Regions from separate parts of the Streptomyces sp. NPDC034049 genome, predicted to be linked through region 3. Evidence: riboswitches for the same ligand, from Rfam matches in the RefSeq annotation. Region 3 holds a riboswitch; each other region holds the start of a gene.
The links. Region 3 has a riboswitch for cyclic di-AMP ahead of ACZ52C_RS16695 (transglycosylase family protein). Riboswitches for the same ligand answer to the same signal wherever they lie in the genome.
Positions count from the first base shown of each region.

Region 1: linked by a shared signal. The riboswitch ahead of ACZ52C_RS21580 (M23 family metallopeptidase) and the one ahead of ACZ52C_RS16695 (transglycosylase family protein) in region 3 are both predicted to bind cyclic di-AMP.
Region 2: linked by a shared signal. The riboswitch ahead of ACZ52C_RS15980 (M23 family metallopeptidase) and the one ahead of ACZ52C_RS16695 (transglycosylase family protein) in region 3 are both predicted to bind cyclic di-AMP.

Region 1 is NZ_JBVISJ010000007.1:137,791-143,184, reverse strand. Features, by position in the region: gene ACZ52C_RS21595 (bifunctional acetate--CoA ligase family protein/GNAT family N-acetyltransferase) at 1-679, opposite strand, end outside; gene ACZ52C_RS21590 (HPr family phosphocarrier protein) at 881-1,162, shown strand; gene ACZ52C_RS21585 (GntR family transcriptional regulator) at 1,333-2,037, opposite strand; gene ACZ52C_RS21580 (M23 family metallopeptidase) at 2,243-3,031, opposite strand; cyclic di-AMP (ydaO/yuaA leader) riboswitch at 3,045-3,215, opposite strand; gene ACZ52C_RS21575 (M16 family metallopeptidase) at 3,418-4,806, opposite strand; gene ACZ52C_RS21570 (M16 family metallopeptidase) at 4,803-5,394, opposite strand, start outside.
Region 2 is NZ_JBVISJ010000004.1:618,977-624,370, forward strand. Features, by position in the region: gene ACZ52C_RS15960 (helix-turn-helix domain-containing protein) at 1-306, shown strand, start outside; gene ACZ52C_RS15965 (DUF6126 family protein) at 303-425, shown strand; gene ACZ52C_RS15970 (tyrosine-protein phosphatase) at 457-1,254, opposite strand; gene ACZ52C_RS15975 (alpha-galactosidase) at 1,511-3,586, shown strand; cyclic di-AMP (ydaO/yuaA leader) riboswitch at 3,889-4,047, shown strand; gene ACZ52C_RS15980 (M23 family metallopeptidase) at 4,052-5,059, shown strand; gene ACZ52C_RS15985 (rhamnogalacturonan lyase family protein) at 5,308-5,394, shown strand, end outside.
Region 3 is NZ_JBVISJ010000005.1:91,000-96,393, reverse strand. Features, by position in the region: gene ACZ52C_RS16705 (cytochrome P450 family protein) at 1-553, shown strand, start outside; gene ACZ52C_RS16700 (transglycosylase family protein) at 773-1,810, shown strand; cyclic di-AMP (ydaO/yuaA leader) riboswitch at 1,993-2,192, shown strand; gene ACZ52C_RS16695 (transglycosylase family protein) at 2,197-2,883, shown strand; gene eno (phosphopyruvate hydratase) at 3,307-4,587, shown strand; gene ACZ52C_RS16685 (FtsB family cell division protein) at 4,708-5,190, shown strand; gene ACZ52C_RS16680 (DUF501 domain-containing protein) at 5,249-5,394, shown strand, end outside.

The DNA.
Region 1 (5,394 bases), on a different contig from region 3:
CTCCGCCCGGTGCGCGCCCGACGCCGACGACCGCGACCGAGCCGGGCGCGAGCAGCCGCTGGACGGACCTGGCCTCGGCGCGCTGCTCCCGGGCGCGCTGGACGGCGAGGGAACGGTCGGTGGGTTCCAGGTCGAACTCCAGCCGGACGACGCCGTCCTCGAAGCTGCGCTGCTGCTGGTACCCGGCGTCGGTGAACACCTTGATCATCTTGCTGTTGGCGGGGAGCACCTCGGCGGCGAAGCGTCTGATGCCGCGCTCCCGGGCCACGGCGGCGATGTGTTCGAGCAGGGCGGAGGCGACCCCGCGGCCCTGGTGGGCGTCCTGCACGAGGAAGGCGACCTCGGCCTCGTCGGCGGGGGCGGACGCGGGCATGCCGTCGGCGCCGATGCGGTCGTAGCGTACGGTGGCGATGAACTCGCCGCCGACCGTGGCGGCGAGCCCCACCCGGTCCACGAAGTCGTGGTGCGTGAAGCGGTGGACGTCCTTGGCGGACAGGCGAGGGTACGGCGCGAAGAAGCGGTAGTACTTCGACTCGTCCGAGACCTGCTCGTAGAAGCTGACCAGACGCTCGGCGTCATCGACGGTGATGGGCCTGATGCGTGCGGTGCCGCCGTCGCGCAGCACCACGTCGGCCTCCCAGTGGGCGGGGTACTCGTGCCGGTCCGACGAGGTCTGCATGGGCCCCAGAGTACGGCTCGCGTCCGACAACGGCGCGGGGCAGTCTGGGGAGGCACAACTGAAGCACGACCCCAAGCTCGACAGCCGGTTCGCGGTCAGGCCGTGGGCCCGTTCCGGTGCGTCGCGCCATATGGAAAACTGGTCTAGACAACCGGTCTAGACCTCTCTGCACCACCCGAGACACCTGAAGGGCAGCATCACATGGCTGAGCGCCGCGTCAACGTCGGCTGGGCCGAGGGCCTTCACGCCCGACCCGCATCCATCTTCGTCCGGGCCACCACGGCCTCCGGTATCCCCGTGACGATCGCCAAGGCCGACGGGAACCCCGTCAACGCGGCCTCCATGCTCGCGGTCCTGGGCCTCGGCGCCCAGGGCGGCGAGGAGATCGTGCTCGCCTCCGACGCCGAGGGCGCGGACGCCGCGCTCGACCGTCTGGCGAAGCTCGTCGCCGAGGGGCTCGAAGAGCTCCCCGAGACGGTCTGAGAGCGAGCGGACCACCGAAGCGGAAAGGCCTGAAAAGCCGCCCCGCACACACATCGAAGGGCTCGTCCGATTTATCGGGCGGGCCCTTCGCATTCCATCATTTTTCCGTTCTGCGGGCAGCAGGAAAAATGCCCCTCGGAATTCTTCCCTCTTTGTATACGGCGCCCGTGTTAATGCCGCAGGCTCGGCATGTTTACGGGGTGTTGCGAAGTCCTCACACGTTCCGGGCGCTCCGCCCCGCCGGACCCGGCCGGAAATCGGAGCCGGTGCGCGGCGGTGGCCCGCTCGGTGTGCAGGGACGTGATCGCGCGGGCCCGGTCGCCGTCGCCGCGCGCGACCGCGTCCACGATGCCGCCGTGCTCCGCCCAGGACTCCCCGGGGTCGGCCGGCGCATCGACCACGTACATCCAGGCGATCTTGTGCCGGAGCTGGGCGAGTGTCGAGGTCAGGGCGGGGCTGCCGGAGGCCTGCGCGAGCGTTTCGTGGAACCAGCCGCCCAGCGAGCGCAGATCCTCGCTGTTGCCCCTCCTGGCCCGCTCCTGGCCCAACCTGACCAGTCCCCGCAACACCTTGAGGTGCGCCTCTGTGCGGCGCTGCGCGGCGCGGGCGGCCCCCAGGGGCTCCAGCAGCATGCGCATCTCCAGCAGGTCGGCGGCCTCCTGCTCGGTCGGCTCGGCGACGCACGCGCCCGCGTGCCGGCGGGTCACCACGAACCCCTCGGCCTCCAGCGTGCGCAGCGCCTCGCGCACGGGCACCCGGCTGACGCCGTACCGGCGGGCGAGCAGTTCCTCGGTGAGCCGGCTGCCGCGCTCGTAGACACCCGCGACGATGTCATCACGGATCGCCGTGCATACCGAGTGCGCCGGAATACGCATGACCGACCTCCGCCTTAATCCCCGTGAAACGTCGATGATTGACGTGTGTTCCAGCGACTCTATTGCAGGAAGACGGAATTTCCGACGGCGGACCGGAATCCAGGGATATTTTTTGGACAGGAGGTGCGTCACAAGTGGTGGGTCACCACAACAAGGAAAGCCCCGGCTCGGTGAGCCGGGGCCTCCTGGGAAGCGGGGGCGCGCGTCAGACGTTCACGCCGTGCGAGCGCAGGTACGCGGCGGGGTCGATGTCCGAGCCGTACTCGGCCGACGTCCGGGCCTCGAAGTGCAGATGGGGGCCGGTGACGTTGCCGGTGGCCCCGGAGAGGCCTATCTGCTGGCCGGGGGTGACCGTCTGACCGACGGAGACGCCGATGGACGACAGGTGGCCGTACTGGGTGTACGTGCCGTCGTTCATCTTGATGACGATGTTGTTGCCGTAGGCACCGCCCCAGCCCGCCTCGACGACGGTGCCGGAGCCGACCGCGTGGACGGCCGTGCCGGACGCGGCGTGGAAGTCGACACCGGTGTGGCTGCCGGAGGACCAGACGGCACCGCCGGCCTTGTAGCCGGTGGAGATGTAGGAGCCGCTGATGGGGGCGACGTAGGCGTTGAGGCGCTCGCGCTCGGCCGCGCGGGCGGCACGGGCCTTGATCTCCTCGCGCTCCTTGGCGGCGGCACGTTCCTGCTCGGCCTTCTCGGCGGCGGCCTTCCTGGCCTCCTCCTGCGCCTTCTTCTTGACGGCGGCGACCTCGGCGGCCTGCTGCTGGGCCACGGCCTGGGCGTCGACCTGGTCGGCGACCGTGTCGCCGAGGATGATGATCTGGTTCAGGCCGGTCTGCTCGACGGCGGGCTCCTCCGCAGCGAGCGCGGGGCCGGCGAGGGTGCCGAGGACACCGGTGGTGGTGAGAGCGGCAACGCCCACGTTCCTCGTGGTCGTGCGCTGCACACGGCCGGGACGGCGGTGCTTCCCGGGGGCGCGGGTGAACGCCATGAAGTGGCTGGTCCTTTCCTTCCTTCTCGCCTACCGGGTTAGCTGACGGGTTCGGAGCAGGAAGGTCTCCTACGGCTACCCCTCGTTTCGCGTCGCTCGCGAAGGGCACCCGATTCACCCCAGGGACTTCGGTGGGTCCCCGGCTCCCCTGGCTCACGCCATGGGGACTCGGCGATGACTGTCCGGTGCCGCGGCTGCGGCGAACTTCTGACGAACAGCCGGACCGACGCTAAGTGGGCCGTCTTCGAAATAACAAACGGATCACGGGATTTGTTAACTACGCCACAGGTCAGACACACAACCTCCGCCATCAATACGGACAAACAGGGGCCCTGGTGACTCTTCCGTCACCAGGGCCCCACTGACACGCGTCCGTCCGGCCGCCCCTACTCGGCCGGGACGACGGTGACTTCGCCGATTCCGAGGGCCCTGACCGGCTCCTCGATCTGCGCGGCGTCCCCGACGAGGACGGTCACCAGACGGTCCACCGGGAAGGCGCTCACGGCCGCCGCGGTGGCCTCCACGGTGCCGGTGGCGGCGAGTTGGCGGTACAGCGTCGACTGGTAGTCGTCCGGCAGGTACTGCTCGACCTGGTCGGCCAGCGTGCTCGCCACGGCCGCGGCCGTCTCGAACTTGAGGGGGGCGACCCCGACCAGGTTCTGCACGGCGACATCGCGCTCGGCGTCCGTCAGGCCCTCGGCGGCGAGGGTGCGCAGCACCGTCCACAGATCGTCCAGCGCGGGCCCGGTGTTGGGGGTGTCGACGGAGCCGCTGATGGCGAGCATCGCGATGCCCGAACCGTCGGGCGCGGCCCGCAGCACCTGGCCGAACGCCCGCACGCCGTAGGTGTAGCCCTTCTCCTCGCGCAGGACGCGGTCCAGGCGGGAGGTGAGGGTGCCGCCGAGGCAGTAGGTGCCGAGCACCTGGGCCGGCCACACCCGGTCGTGCCGGTCGGCGCCGACCCGGCCGATGAGCAACTGGGTCTGCACGGAACCGGGTCGGTCCACGATGATCACGCGCCCGGTGTCGTCGGCGCTCACCGACGGCACGGGTCGCCGCGCGGCCGGGGAGCCGGTCCAGGCGCCCAGGGTGTCGGCGAGCAGCGTGTCGAGGTCGACCCCGGTGAGGTCGCCGACGACCACGGCGGTGGCCGTCGCGGGGCGCACGTGCCGCTCGTAGAAGGCGCGAACGGCCGCGGAGTCGATGCCCTCGACGGTCTCCTCGCTGCCCTGGCGGGGCCGTGACATCCGGGAGGTGGCCGGGAACAGCTGCTTGGAGAGCTCCTTGGCGGCCCGGCGGCCGGGGTTGGCGGTCTCGTGCGGGATCTCGTCGAGCCGGTTGGCCACCAGCCGCTCGATCTCGCCGTCCTCGAACGCGGGGGCCCGCAGGGCGTCGGCGAGCAGGCCGAGGGCCTTCTCCAGCCGCGAGACGGGCACTTCGAGGGACAGGCGTACGCCCGGGTGGTCGGCGTGCGAGTCGAGGGTGGCGCCGCACCGCTCCAGCTCGGCGGCGAACTCCTCGGCCGTGTGCTTGTCGGTGCCCTCGGAGAAGGCCCTGGTCATGATGGTGGCGACGCCCTCGATGCCGGCGGGCTCGGCGTCCAGGGGCGCGTCGAGGAGCACCTCGACGGCGACGACCTGCTGGCCGGGGCGGTGGCAGCGCAGCACGGTCATGCCGTTGTCCAGGGTGCCGCGCTCGGGCGCCGGGAACGCCCAGGGCCTGGCCTCGCCGGCCTGGGGCTGCGGGTGGAAGTCCATGGTCGCGAGCTCGGTCACTTCGCCGACTCCTCGGTCTCGTCGGTGGTTCCGGCGGCCTCGGCCGCGGCGGTCTCGTCTTCGGCGCCCTCTTCGGCGTCCTCCTCGCTGGCGACGGGCTCGTAGACGAGCACCGCGCGGTTGTCGGGCCGCAGGCGCGCCTTGGCGATCTCCTGGACCTCGTCGGCCGTCACCTCCAGGACCCGGTCGACGGCCGTCAGGGCGAGCTTGGGGTCGCCGAACAGGACCGCGTACCGGCACAGTTCGTCGGCGCGGCCCGCGACCGTGCCGAGCCGGTCCAGCCACTCGCGCTCCAACTGGGCCTGGGCGCGCTCCATCTCCTCCGCCGTGGGGCCCTCGGCCGCGAACCGGGCGAGCTCCTCGTCGACGGCGGCCTCGATGACGGGCACCTCGACGTCGCCCGAGGTCTTCACGTCCATCCACGCCATGGAGGGCGCGCCGGCCAGCCGCAGCAGGCCGAAGCCGGCCGTCACGGCGGTACGGTCGCGGCGGACGAGCCGGTTGTAGAGGCGGGAGGACTCGCCGCCGCCGAGGATGGTCAGGGCCAGGTCGGCCGCGTCGCACGCGCGCGTGCCGTCCTCCGGGAGA
Region 2 (5,394 bases), on a different contig from region 3:
GGCGCGTCCGGGCGCGGGATGCAGGCGCTGCGCGTCCATGTGCCGCACGGCTCGCAGGGCGACATCGTGCGCGTGCACCCCGGCGAGGAGTGGCTGTACGTCCTCAAGGGGCGGCTGCGGCTGCGCCTCGGGGACACCGCGCATCTGCTGGCCCCCGGGGACAGCGCGCACTTCGACTCCCTGACCCCGCACCGCATCGCCGCCGCCGACCACGACGGCGCCGACCTCCTGTTCGTCCACACCCTTCTGCAGAGCCCGACGGCCGCGCTGTGCCTCGGGCCGACCCCGTCCGGAGAGACGCCATGACCGACCTGGAAGACAAGTTCCCCCGCGCCCTGTGGGTGCGGCTCATCATCTACATCGCCGTCGGCCACGTCTTCGCGGGCTTCATCTATCTGCTCTTCGAGGTGGGCGCCAAGCAGTGACCACCCGGCCGGACCGGGACGGGCCGAAGGCTCAGTCCAGCAGGCGGTCGCGCAGTCGCTCCCGGGTTTCCGGGGTGACCTTCAGGCCCTGCTCCAGGTAGGTGTCCACGTCCCCCCAGGTCTCCGCGACGGTGTCGAAGGCGGCCTGGAGATATTCGGCGCGGGCGTCGAAGAGGGGGCTCAGGAGTTCCATGACCTCCGGGGAGTAGGCGTTCGCCGCGCTGCTGCTGCGGTGCACCTTGTAGCGGCGGTGCTTGGCGTTCGACTCCAGGTAGTCGGCGACGATGGCCTCGCGCTCCACGCCCACGGCGAGCAGGGTGATGGCGACGGAGAGGCCCGCGCGGTCCTTGCCCGCCGCGCAGTGCATCAGCGCGGGCACGCTGTCCTCGGCCAGCGCGTGCAGCACCCGGGAGTGCTCCGCCGTGCGCTGCTTGATGATCGTCCGGTAGGAGGCGATCATCCGGCCGGCCCCCTTGCCGTCGTCCAGCAGGGCGCGCAGCTGGTCCAGGTCGCCGTCGCGGACCATCTTCCAGAACTCGGCGCCGTCCGCCGGGTCGCTCAGCGGCAGGTTCACATTGCGGACGCCGGGCAGCTCGACGTCCGGGCCCTCCAGCTTCTGGTCGGCCGCGTTGCGGAAGTCGAAGACCGTGTGCAGGCCCAGTGAGGCCAGGAACGCGGCGTCCTCGTCGGTCGCGTGCGCCAGGTGGCCGCTGCGGAACAGCACTCCGTGACGCACCCGACGGCCGTCCACGGTCGGCAGACCGCCCACATCCCGGAAATTGCGCACTCCGGTCAGCTCGGGTTCGGTCGACGGGATCTGCTGCGTCACTGGGGCTCCCTCCCATCCGTCCGTCCGCGTTGGGCGCCGACGGGCGCGCACTCGACATCGAGGCGCGCCCTCGACGATACGACATGGGTGTGTACGCCAATGAGTTGTCCACAGCCGGGCGCGGGGGGCCGGAGCGGTTGTCCACAGGCCGCTCGGCCGACGCGGCCGAGGTTGTCCACAGGCTCCGTCGACCGCCCGCTGCGACCTGCGATGATGTTGAAGCCCGATCGCACCTGTTCGAATCTGTGGGGGCTTGATGTTGGAAATCGGCGCAGACGGCCGGACCTGGATGCTCACCGGGCCCAGGAGCAGCTATGCCCTGCGGCTCACCGAGAACGACGAGCTGCTGCATCTGCACTGGGGTCCCCGGATCGCCCTCGCGGACGCCGAGGAGCTGGCCGGCCGGCAGCGGCTGCCGTACTGGCCGTTCGAGGCCCCGGTCGACGGACACGAGGAGTACCCCGTCGAGGGCGGCCCCCGCTTCACCCGCCCGGCGCTCTCCGTGCGCACGGACGAGCGGCGCGGCACCGAGTGGACCTTCCGGGAGTACGAGGCCGACGGCGACGAGCTGCGGCTGCGGTTCACCGACGACGGACTCGGGATCACCCTGCACTACCGGATGCGCGACGACGTGGTCGAGCGCTGGGTCACCCTGGTCAACGAGGGTCCGGCGGCGGAGCTGTTGCGGGCCGACTCGGCGACCTGGACCCTGCCGCGGCGCGAGGAGGAGCCCTGGCGCCTCTCCCAGCTGCACGGGCGGTGGGCGGCCGAGTCCCGCCTCGTGCGCGCCGACCTCACCTACGGCGAGAAGGTCATCGGCAGCCGCCGCGGGCACACCGGGCACCAGCACCTGCCCTGGGTCGCCCTCGACACCGACGCCACCGAGGAGCGCGGCGAGGTCTACGGCTGCGCCCTCGGCTGGTCGGGTTCCTGGCGGATCGCGGTGGCCCAACTCCCGGACGCGCGCGTGCAGATCACCGGCGGCGCCGGATACGACGAATCGGGACTGCTGCGGCTGGAGACGGGCGGGACCTTCACCACGCCCGTCTTCGCGGGCCTCTGGAGCGACGGCGGCTTCGGCGGGGCGAGCCGCGCCTGGCACGCCTACCAGCGGGCGTACGTCATCCCGGACGCCGACCAGGACCGGCCGGTGCTCTTCAACTCCTGGGAGGCAACCGAGTTCGACATCTCCGAGGAGCAGCAGGGAGCCCTCGCGCGGCGGGCTGCGGCCATGGGGGTCGAGCTGTTCGTGGTGGACGACGGCTGGTTCGGGGCGCGGACCAGCGACCGGGCCGGCCTCGGCGACTGGACACCCAATCCCGACCGCTTCCCGAAGGGGCTGCGGCCGCTCGCCGACCATGTGCACGCCCTCGGGATGCAGTTCGGCATCTGGGTCGAGCCGGAGATGGTCAATCCGGACAGCGAGCTGTACCGGGCGCACCCAGAATGGGCACAGTTCCAACCGGGCCGAAAGCGGACAGAACTGCGCAATCAGCTCGTCCTCAATCTCGCGCGCGAGGACGTGCGGGAGTACCTGTGGGAACGGCTCGACACCCTTCTGTCCAGCGCGCCGATCGACTATGTGAAGTGGGATTTCAACCGCTGCTTCACCGACGCGGGCTGGCCGGGGGAGCCCTATCCGCAGAAGCTCTGGGTCGAGCACGTGCACGCCTTCTACGCCCTGCTGGACCGGCTGCGGGCCGCGCACCCGGGGGTCGCCTTCGAGTCGTGCTCGGGTGGCGGCGGCCGGATCGACCTCGGGGTCATGACGCGGACGGACCAGGTGTGGACCTCCGACAACACCGACCCGCTCGACCGGCTCGCCATCCAGCACGGCTTCAGCCAGGTCCATCCGGCCCGGGCCATGGCCGCGTGGGTCACCGACAGCCCGAACAACCAGCTCAACGGGCGGGTCAGCTCGCTGCGGTTCCGGTTCGTCAGCGCCATGGCGGGTGTGCTCGGCGTGGGCGGCGACCTCACCGAGTGGAGCGAGGAGGAGCTGGCCGAGGCCCGGGAGTGGGTCGAGCTGTACAAAAGGATCCGGCCGGTCGTGCAGCGCGGCGACCTGTACCGGCTGCGGCCGCCGACGGGCGGGCTGAGCGCCGTGCAGTACGTCCACGGGGACGATGTCGTCGTCCTCGCCTGGCTCCAGGCGCAGCACTACGGCGAGCCGCTCGCCCCGCTGCGGCTGCGCGGGCTGGACCCGACACGGACGTACGAGTGCCGCGAAACGGGCGAAAAGTACCGGGGTGCCGTGCTGGCGCATCACGGATTGCCGACCGGGCTGCGCGGCGACTTCGATGCGACGGTTGTCCGACTCCGTCGCACTTGAGCCTTCTGTCCGAAATACTGCCGTTAATCCAACAAACCCTGGAATAAAGCCTACTGGGCCGTAGGTGCGTGAGCAGCGTCATATTCGTGACGTTCCGTTGCCGTCATGTCCACGTAATTCGGGCGGATTTCCAGGGAGGTTGGAATGCGCCCTGGACCGGTCTATTACGGAGCGTGATGGTGAATTGAAGTAAGGATCAGGGGAAAAGACGCACAGGAAGTCCCCATGGTTGTCTCTGTGGCCACAAGTCGCTTACGTTCGGCGTCAATCCGGACGGACGCCCAATCCTGCCGCCGACCGGAGCCGCGTACCGACCAGATCCACGGCAGGAGCGGGGGACCCACAGGAATCACCGCCTGTTCCGGTCTCCGGAACGGCTAGGGGTACAGCCGTGCGCAAGCACGGCCGGACATCTCCAGTCCGCACCCGACAGCTCACCTCGCAGGCGCCGGAGAGGAATTCGTCATGCCCGCGAAGGGTAAGCACCGCCGTCCGAAGCCCCAGCGCTTCACTCGCTCGATCGCCGCCGCCGGCACCGGTGGCGCGGCGCTCGCGCTGCCGCTGATCGGAGCCGCCGGCGCCCACGCCGCGACCCCGTCCACCGCTGCCTCGGGTGTTTCCGAGAAGCCGACCACGATCGCCGCCGAGAAGGCCGCGGTCGAGGCGGGCGCACGGATCGAGCAGGCCGAGAAGGCCGCGCAGGCGCAGAAGGGCACCACCAAGAAGGCGGCGCCCAAGACCTATTCGGTGAAGGTCGGCGACTACCTCGCGAAGATCGCGGACGAGCAGAACGTCGAGGGTGGCTGGAAGCGGCTGTACTCGGACAACCGGGAGGCGGTCGGTTCCGACCCCTCGCTGATCCACCCGGGGCTGAAGCTGTCGATCGGTGAGCGGGCCGCGTCGAGCGAGACGTCGCGCTCGTCGTCGAAGCCGCAGCTGTCGCAGTCCTCGAAGCCCAGCGAGCCCGCCAAGGCGCCGAAGCCCTCCGCTCCCGCGAAGCAGGAGTCGAAGGACACCCAGGCGTCGACCTCCACGGCGAGCGGCCAGTCCTCGTCGTCCAACGCCTCCGGCTTCAGCCGGCCCATCACGGGCGCGACCGTCGGCACCGCGTACAAGACCGCCGGCAGCATGTGGTCCAGCGGCTACCACACGGGCGTCGACTTCGTGGCCCCGACCGGGACCAGCCTCAAGGCCGTGGGGGCGGGCACCGTCGTCTCCGCCGGCTGGGGCGGCGCGTACGGCAACCAGGTCGTGATCAGACTCGCCGACGGCTACTACGCCCAGTACGCCCACCTGTCCTCGATCTCCGTCTCCGCGGGTCAGGTGGTCAGCGGTGGGCAGCAGATCGGCCTCTCCGGCGCGACCGGCAACGTCACCGGACCGCACCTGCACTTCGAGATCCGCACCTCCCCGAACTACGGCTCGGACATCGACCCGCTGGCCTACCTCCGCTCGAAGGGCGTCGGCGTCTGACGACCCCGCCCCCTGGCTGACGTCATCTCCACCCGGCGTCCGACGACACCTTCGCCCGGCGTCCGACGTCACCTCCATCCGGCGCCCGCATGCCGAAGGCCGGTCCCTGTGATCAGGGACCGGCCTTCGGCGTTTCATGATCACCGTGTTGCGGTCGTGTGGCATGGCCGAGCGAAGCCTCGACAGTGCCGCGAGAGGCGGGGACAGTGATCCGCGTAAGCGCTTTCTGTCTCTGTGAAGGAGTGTCGGTGCGTACTGCCCGACGTCGAAGAACCGTCTTCCTGACCGCGGCCGCCCTGTTCGCCGGTCTCTTCTCCACACCCGGCGGCCATGCC
Region 3 (5,394 bases):
CTTCATCCTGCTCTTCGCCGGCTTCGAGACCACCGTCAACCTCATCGGGAACGGCACCTACGCCCTGCTCACCCACCCCGACCAGCGCACCCGCCTCCAGACCTCCCTCACCGCCGGGGAGAGCGCGCTGCTCGAGACCGGCGTCGAGGAACTCCTGCGCTACGACGGCCCCGTCGAGCTGGCCACCTGGCGCTTCGCGACCCGCCCCCTCACCATCGGCGGGCAGGACATCGCCCAGGGCGACCCCGTCCTCGTCGTCCTCGCCGCCGCCGACCGCGACCCGGCCCGCTTCGAGGACCCCGACACCCTCGACCTCTCCCGCCGCGACAACCAGCACCTCGGCTACGGCCACGGCATCCACTATTGCCTCGGCGCCCCCCTCGCCCGCCTCGAAGGCCAGACCGCCCTGGCCACCCTCCTCACCCGCCTCCCCGACCTCCGACTGGCGGTGGAACCGGCCGATCTGAGATGGCGGGGAGGGCTCATCATGCGCGGATTGCGCACGCTTCCGGTGCAATTCACCCCGCAGGGGCGGTCCGAGGGCATTTCGTGACCCGGGTCATGAGCGGTACGTAGTAGTACCCGGGCAGCCCGTAGCACTACCGCATTCCGCGACGGAAAGTGACACTCCCTCAAGTCCGTGATCTTCACGTGATCTGCGCTGCATTAACTTGTGACAACTGATCGACTCCCGCTACGTTCACACGTCAGTGCGAAGGGGTCACCCCACACCCTTCGCACCGGCCACTGCTGTCGCGTGAAAGGCAACCGCATGCTCTCCGGGAACGGTCGACACCGTCGCCCCCGTCAGGCTCCCGCTCTCCTCGTCGCCGCCGGAGTGACCGGCTCGGCCATCGCGATCCCCCTGCTCGGCGCCACCGGCGCGAGCGCGGCCAGCGGAACCACCTGGGACCAGGTGGCGGAGTGCGAGAGCGGTGGCTCCTGGAGCGCGGACACCGGGAACGGACGCTACGGCGGCCTCCAGCTCACCCAGGCGAACTGGGAGAAGTACGGCGGCCTCGACTACGCGACAAGCGCCGACCAGGCCAGCCGCTCGCAGCAGATAGCCGTCGCCGAGAAGGTCCTCGCCGACCAGGGCGTAGGCGTCTGGGCCACCTGCGGCCTGCTCCACAACCTCGACGGCGACTCCGGTTCCGCCGACGTGGACACGGGCGTCGCGGACGACTCGACGAAGGCGGGCGGTTCCTCCGGAACGTCCGGTTCTCCTGATTCATCCGATAGGTCTGGCTCTTCGGACTCATCCGATTCCTCTGACTCTTCTGGTTCGTACGATTCCTCCACTTCCGCCGAAGAGGTCGACGGGTCCGACTCGGCCAAGTCCGCCGACTCGACCCCCGAGGCCGTCGAGGGGTCCACCAAGGCCAAGGCCGACGCCGACTCGGGCGATTCCACGGACTCCGAGGGTGCGAATGCGGACAAGTCGTCACAGAGTGACGACTCTTCGGCCGGGGGGAGCGAAGCCGGTACCGGTCGCCATCGTGGCGCCAGCGCCGACGAGGACACCGCCGACGCGGAGGCCGGCACGGACGCGGCCGACGGCTCCCGCACCGCCGACCCCGCCCCCTCGGGCCGTCACGCCTCCCGCGGCGGCGACGCGGCGCGGGAGGCCGTGGACGGCGCCTACACCGTCCGTGCGGGCGACAGTCTGACGCGGATCGCGAACTCGCTCGACCTGAACGGCGGGTGGCGCGAGCTGTACTCCGAGAACGAGAGCACCGTGGGAACCGACCCGGACCTCATCCTTCCCGGTCAGACCCTTGAAGTCGGTGCCGAAACGGGCGAAAAGTAGCGACAGTTCGCGTCACTTTTCGCCCCTGAATGCCCGTTTTGATCTAGGTGGGAGATGAATCACAGACCCCCTGATCGTCTTTGAAATCCGGGCAATCACGTGTTTACGGTCGTGACCGCTCGCCACAGCGGGCCCCTGCGGTCGGTACGCCGAATCCTGCCAACGGCCGCAAGGAACAGTCGTCGCGTCAAGCGCCGTAGGCAGGAGCGGGGGACCCAAGGTAAGTGCCGGGTCCGGTGGTTGCGGCCCTTCGGGGGCGTACGTCCGGAACCGGCTCGGGGTGAAGCCGCGCGACGTGAGCCGAGAGGCGAGCGGGCGCGGCCGGGCAACTCAACCGGCCCGAACCCGACAGCTCACCTCGCAGGCGTCGGTGAGGGGATCTCTCCATGCTGTTTTCCAGCAAGGGCAAGCACCGCCGTCCGTCCAAGGCCGCTCGTGCCATCGCCGTCGCCGGCGTCACCGGCGCCGCCGCCATCGCAGCCCCGCTGATGGCCGCCGGCAGCGCCTCGGCCGCCACCGCCTCCGAGTGGGACGCCGTCGCCCAGTGCGAGTCCGGCGGCAACTGGTCCATCAACACGGGCAACGGCTACTACGGCGGTCTGCAGTTCTCGGCCTCCACCTGGGCCGCCTACGGTGGTACGCAGTACGCCTCCACCGCGAACCAGGCGACCAAGGCCCAGCAGATCGCGATCGCCGAGAAGGTCCTCGCGGGCCAGGGCAAGGGTGCCTGGCCGGTCTGCGGCAAGGGCCTGTCCGGCGCCTCGTACGACGGCGCCGCCGCCTCCTCCTCGAACTCCGGCTCCTCGCAGCAGAGCACGCAGGAGAGCACCAAGAAGAGCACCGAGGACACCCGCGCCTCCCGCTCCTCCGAGCGCGCCACCGTCGAGACCCCGACCGGCAAGAAGGTCAAGAAGGGCGACGGCGAGTACAAGGTCGTCACCGGCGACACCCTCAGCGGCATCGCCGCGAAGAAGAACGTCAAGGGTGGCTGGGAGAAGCTCTTCGAGCTGAACAAGGACATCATCGACGACGCCGACTTCATCTACCCGGGCCAGCAGCTCCACCTGAGCTGACCCGCGACGAAGGCGACGGTCGCCACGCGTCTGCCGTCCCCCACGGCCGCCCCCACGGCCGGGCAGGCGGGGCGGGTTCGGCTGGGCCGAGAAATCGGGCCGCTTCCCAGCTGAACCACAGCCCGCTCACATCCGTGTCCTCCATGGTGAAGACCTCGTGAGGGCCGTCCCCCCGTCCCCCACGGGCTCCCCGCCCCGGTGCGCATTCCCCCGTACGCACCGGGGCGGGGCTTTTTCATGTCCGCTCCTTCTTTCTGTTCACTTTCTGGCCGACCCCCCTTTGTTCCGGACTGGAACAATGGGTACGGTCTGTCTGTCCACGGGACGGTCGGTCGGCTGCCGACGAGCCCGGGGCGGTTAGGCTCTAGTCGCAAGGCCCGCGGGCCCCGCACTTCCGCGTCACATCCCATGAAGGAGATGCTCGTGCCGTCCATCGACGTCGTCGTAGCCCGGGAAATCCTCGACTCGCGAGGCAACCCCACCGTCGAGGTCGAGGTCGGCCTCGACGACGGCAGCACCGGTCGTGCCGCCGTTCCGTCCGGCGCCTCCACCGGTGCCTTCGAAGCCATCGAGCTCCGTGACGGCGACCCCAACCGCTACCTCGGCAAGGGCGTCGAGAAGGCCGTCCTCGCCGTCATCGAGCAGATCGGCCCGGAGCTCGTCGGCTACGACGCCACCGAGCAGCGCCTGATCGACCAGGCGATGTTCGACCTGGACGCCACCGACAACAAGGGCTCCCTCGGCGCCAACGCCATCCTCGGCGTCTCCCTCGCCGTCGCCCACGCCGCCTCCGAGGCCAGCGACCTGCCGCTCTTCCGCTACCTCGGCGGCCCGAACGCGCACCTGCTGCCCGTCCCGATGATGAACATCCTGAACGGCGGCTCGCACGCCGACTCCAACGTGGACATCCAGGAGTTCATGATCGCCCCCATCGGCGCGGAGTCCTTCTCCGAGGCGCTGCGCTGGGGCGCCGAGGTCTACCACACCCTCAAGAAGGTGCTGAAGACCAAGGGCCTGTCCACCGGCCTCGGCGACGAGGGCGGCTTCGCCCCGAACCTGGAGTCCAACCGCGCCGCCCTCGACCTCATCATCGAGGCCATCAAGGAGGCCGGTTACACCCCCGGCGAGCAGATCGCCCTGGCGCTCGACGTCGCCGCCTCCGAGTTCTACAAGGACGGCGTGTACGTCTTCGAGGGCAAGGAGCGCTCCGCCGCCGAGATGACCGAGTACTACGCCGACCTCGTCGAGGCGTACCCGCTCGTCTCCATCGAGGACCCGCTGTTCGAGGACGACTGGGACGGCTGGAACACCATCACCGCGAAGCTGGGCGACAAGGTCCAGATCGTCGGCGACGACCTCTTCGTCACCAACCCCGAGCGCCTCGCCCGCGGCATCGAGGAGGGCTCCGCCAACGCCCTGCTCGTCAAGGTCAACCAGATCGGTTCGCTGACCGAGACCCTGGACGCCGTCGAGCTGGCCCAGCGCAACGGCTTCAAGTGCATGATGTCCCACCGCTCCGGCGAGACCGAGGACGTCACCATCGCCGACCTCGCCGTCGCCGTGAACTGCGGTCAGATCAAGACCGGCGCCCCGGCCCGCTCGGACCGCGTCGCCAAGTACAACCAGCTGCTGCGCATCGAGGAGATCCTCGACGACGCCGCGGTGTACGCCGGTCGCTCGGCCTTCCCCCGCTTCAAGGGCTGACCCGTACAGGGTTAAGGCTTAGCCAGTCGTACGTACGTCCCCGTACCGGTCCCGTACCGTGTGCGGGGACGTACGTGCGTTGCGCACAGGAGAAGACAGAAGCGGAAGGGGAAGCGGGACATGGCCGTGAAGGACCGGGACCGGGACCGTTTCTCCACCGCGACCCGGCTGAAGGTGCTCGGTGAGCAGACGGCCGCCCGGGTCTACCGCTCCCAGACCAAGCGCCAGGCCCGCCGCTCCCGGCTGACCGGCCGGGCCGCGCTGCTCGCCCTCGTCCTCTGCTCGCTGATCGTGGCGCTCGCCTATCCCATAAGGCAGTACGTCTCCCAGCGCGCCGACATCGCCGACATGCAGCGGCAGCGCGAGGAGGCGCGCGAGCGGGTCGAGGAGTTGCGCGACCTCAAGGCGCGCTGGCAGGACGACGCGTACGCCGAGCAGCGCATCCGGGAGCGGCTGCACTATGTGATGCCGGGCGAGACCGGTTACACGATGATCGACCCGGACGCGGCGAAGCAGTCCCGTACGACACAGGGGGCGGCCGACCGCCCCTGGTACACCAATGTCTGGGACGGGGTCGACAAGGCCGACGCCGCCGACAGCTGAACGGCCACCTTCGTGACCGTCAACCGATGAGCCACACCGAGGACTTGAGTAGCAGGTTATGCAGACCCCTCCGCCGCCCACCCCGCGCACCGAGCCCACCGACGCCGACGTCGAGGCCTTCCAGCAGCAGCTCGGACGCCCGCCGCGCGGCCTGCGTGCCATCGCGCACCGCTGCCCCTGCGGACAGCCGGACGTCGTCGAGAC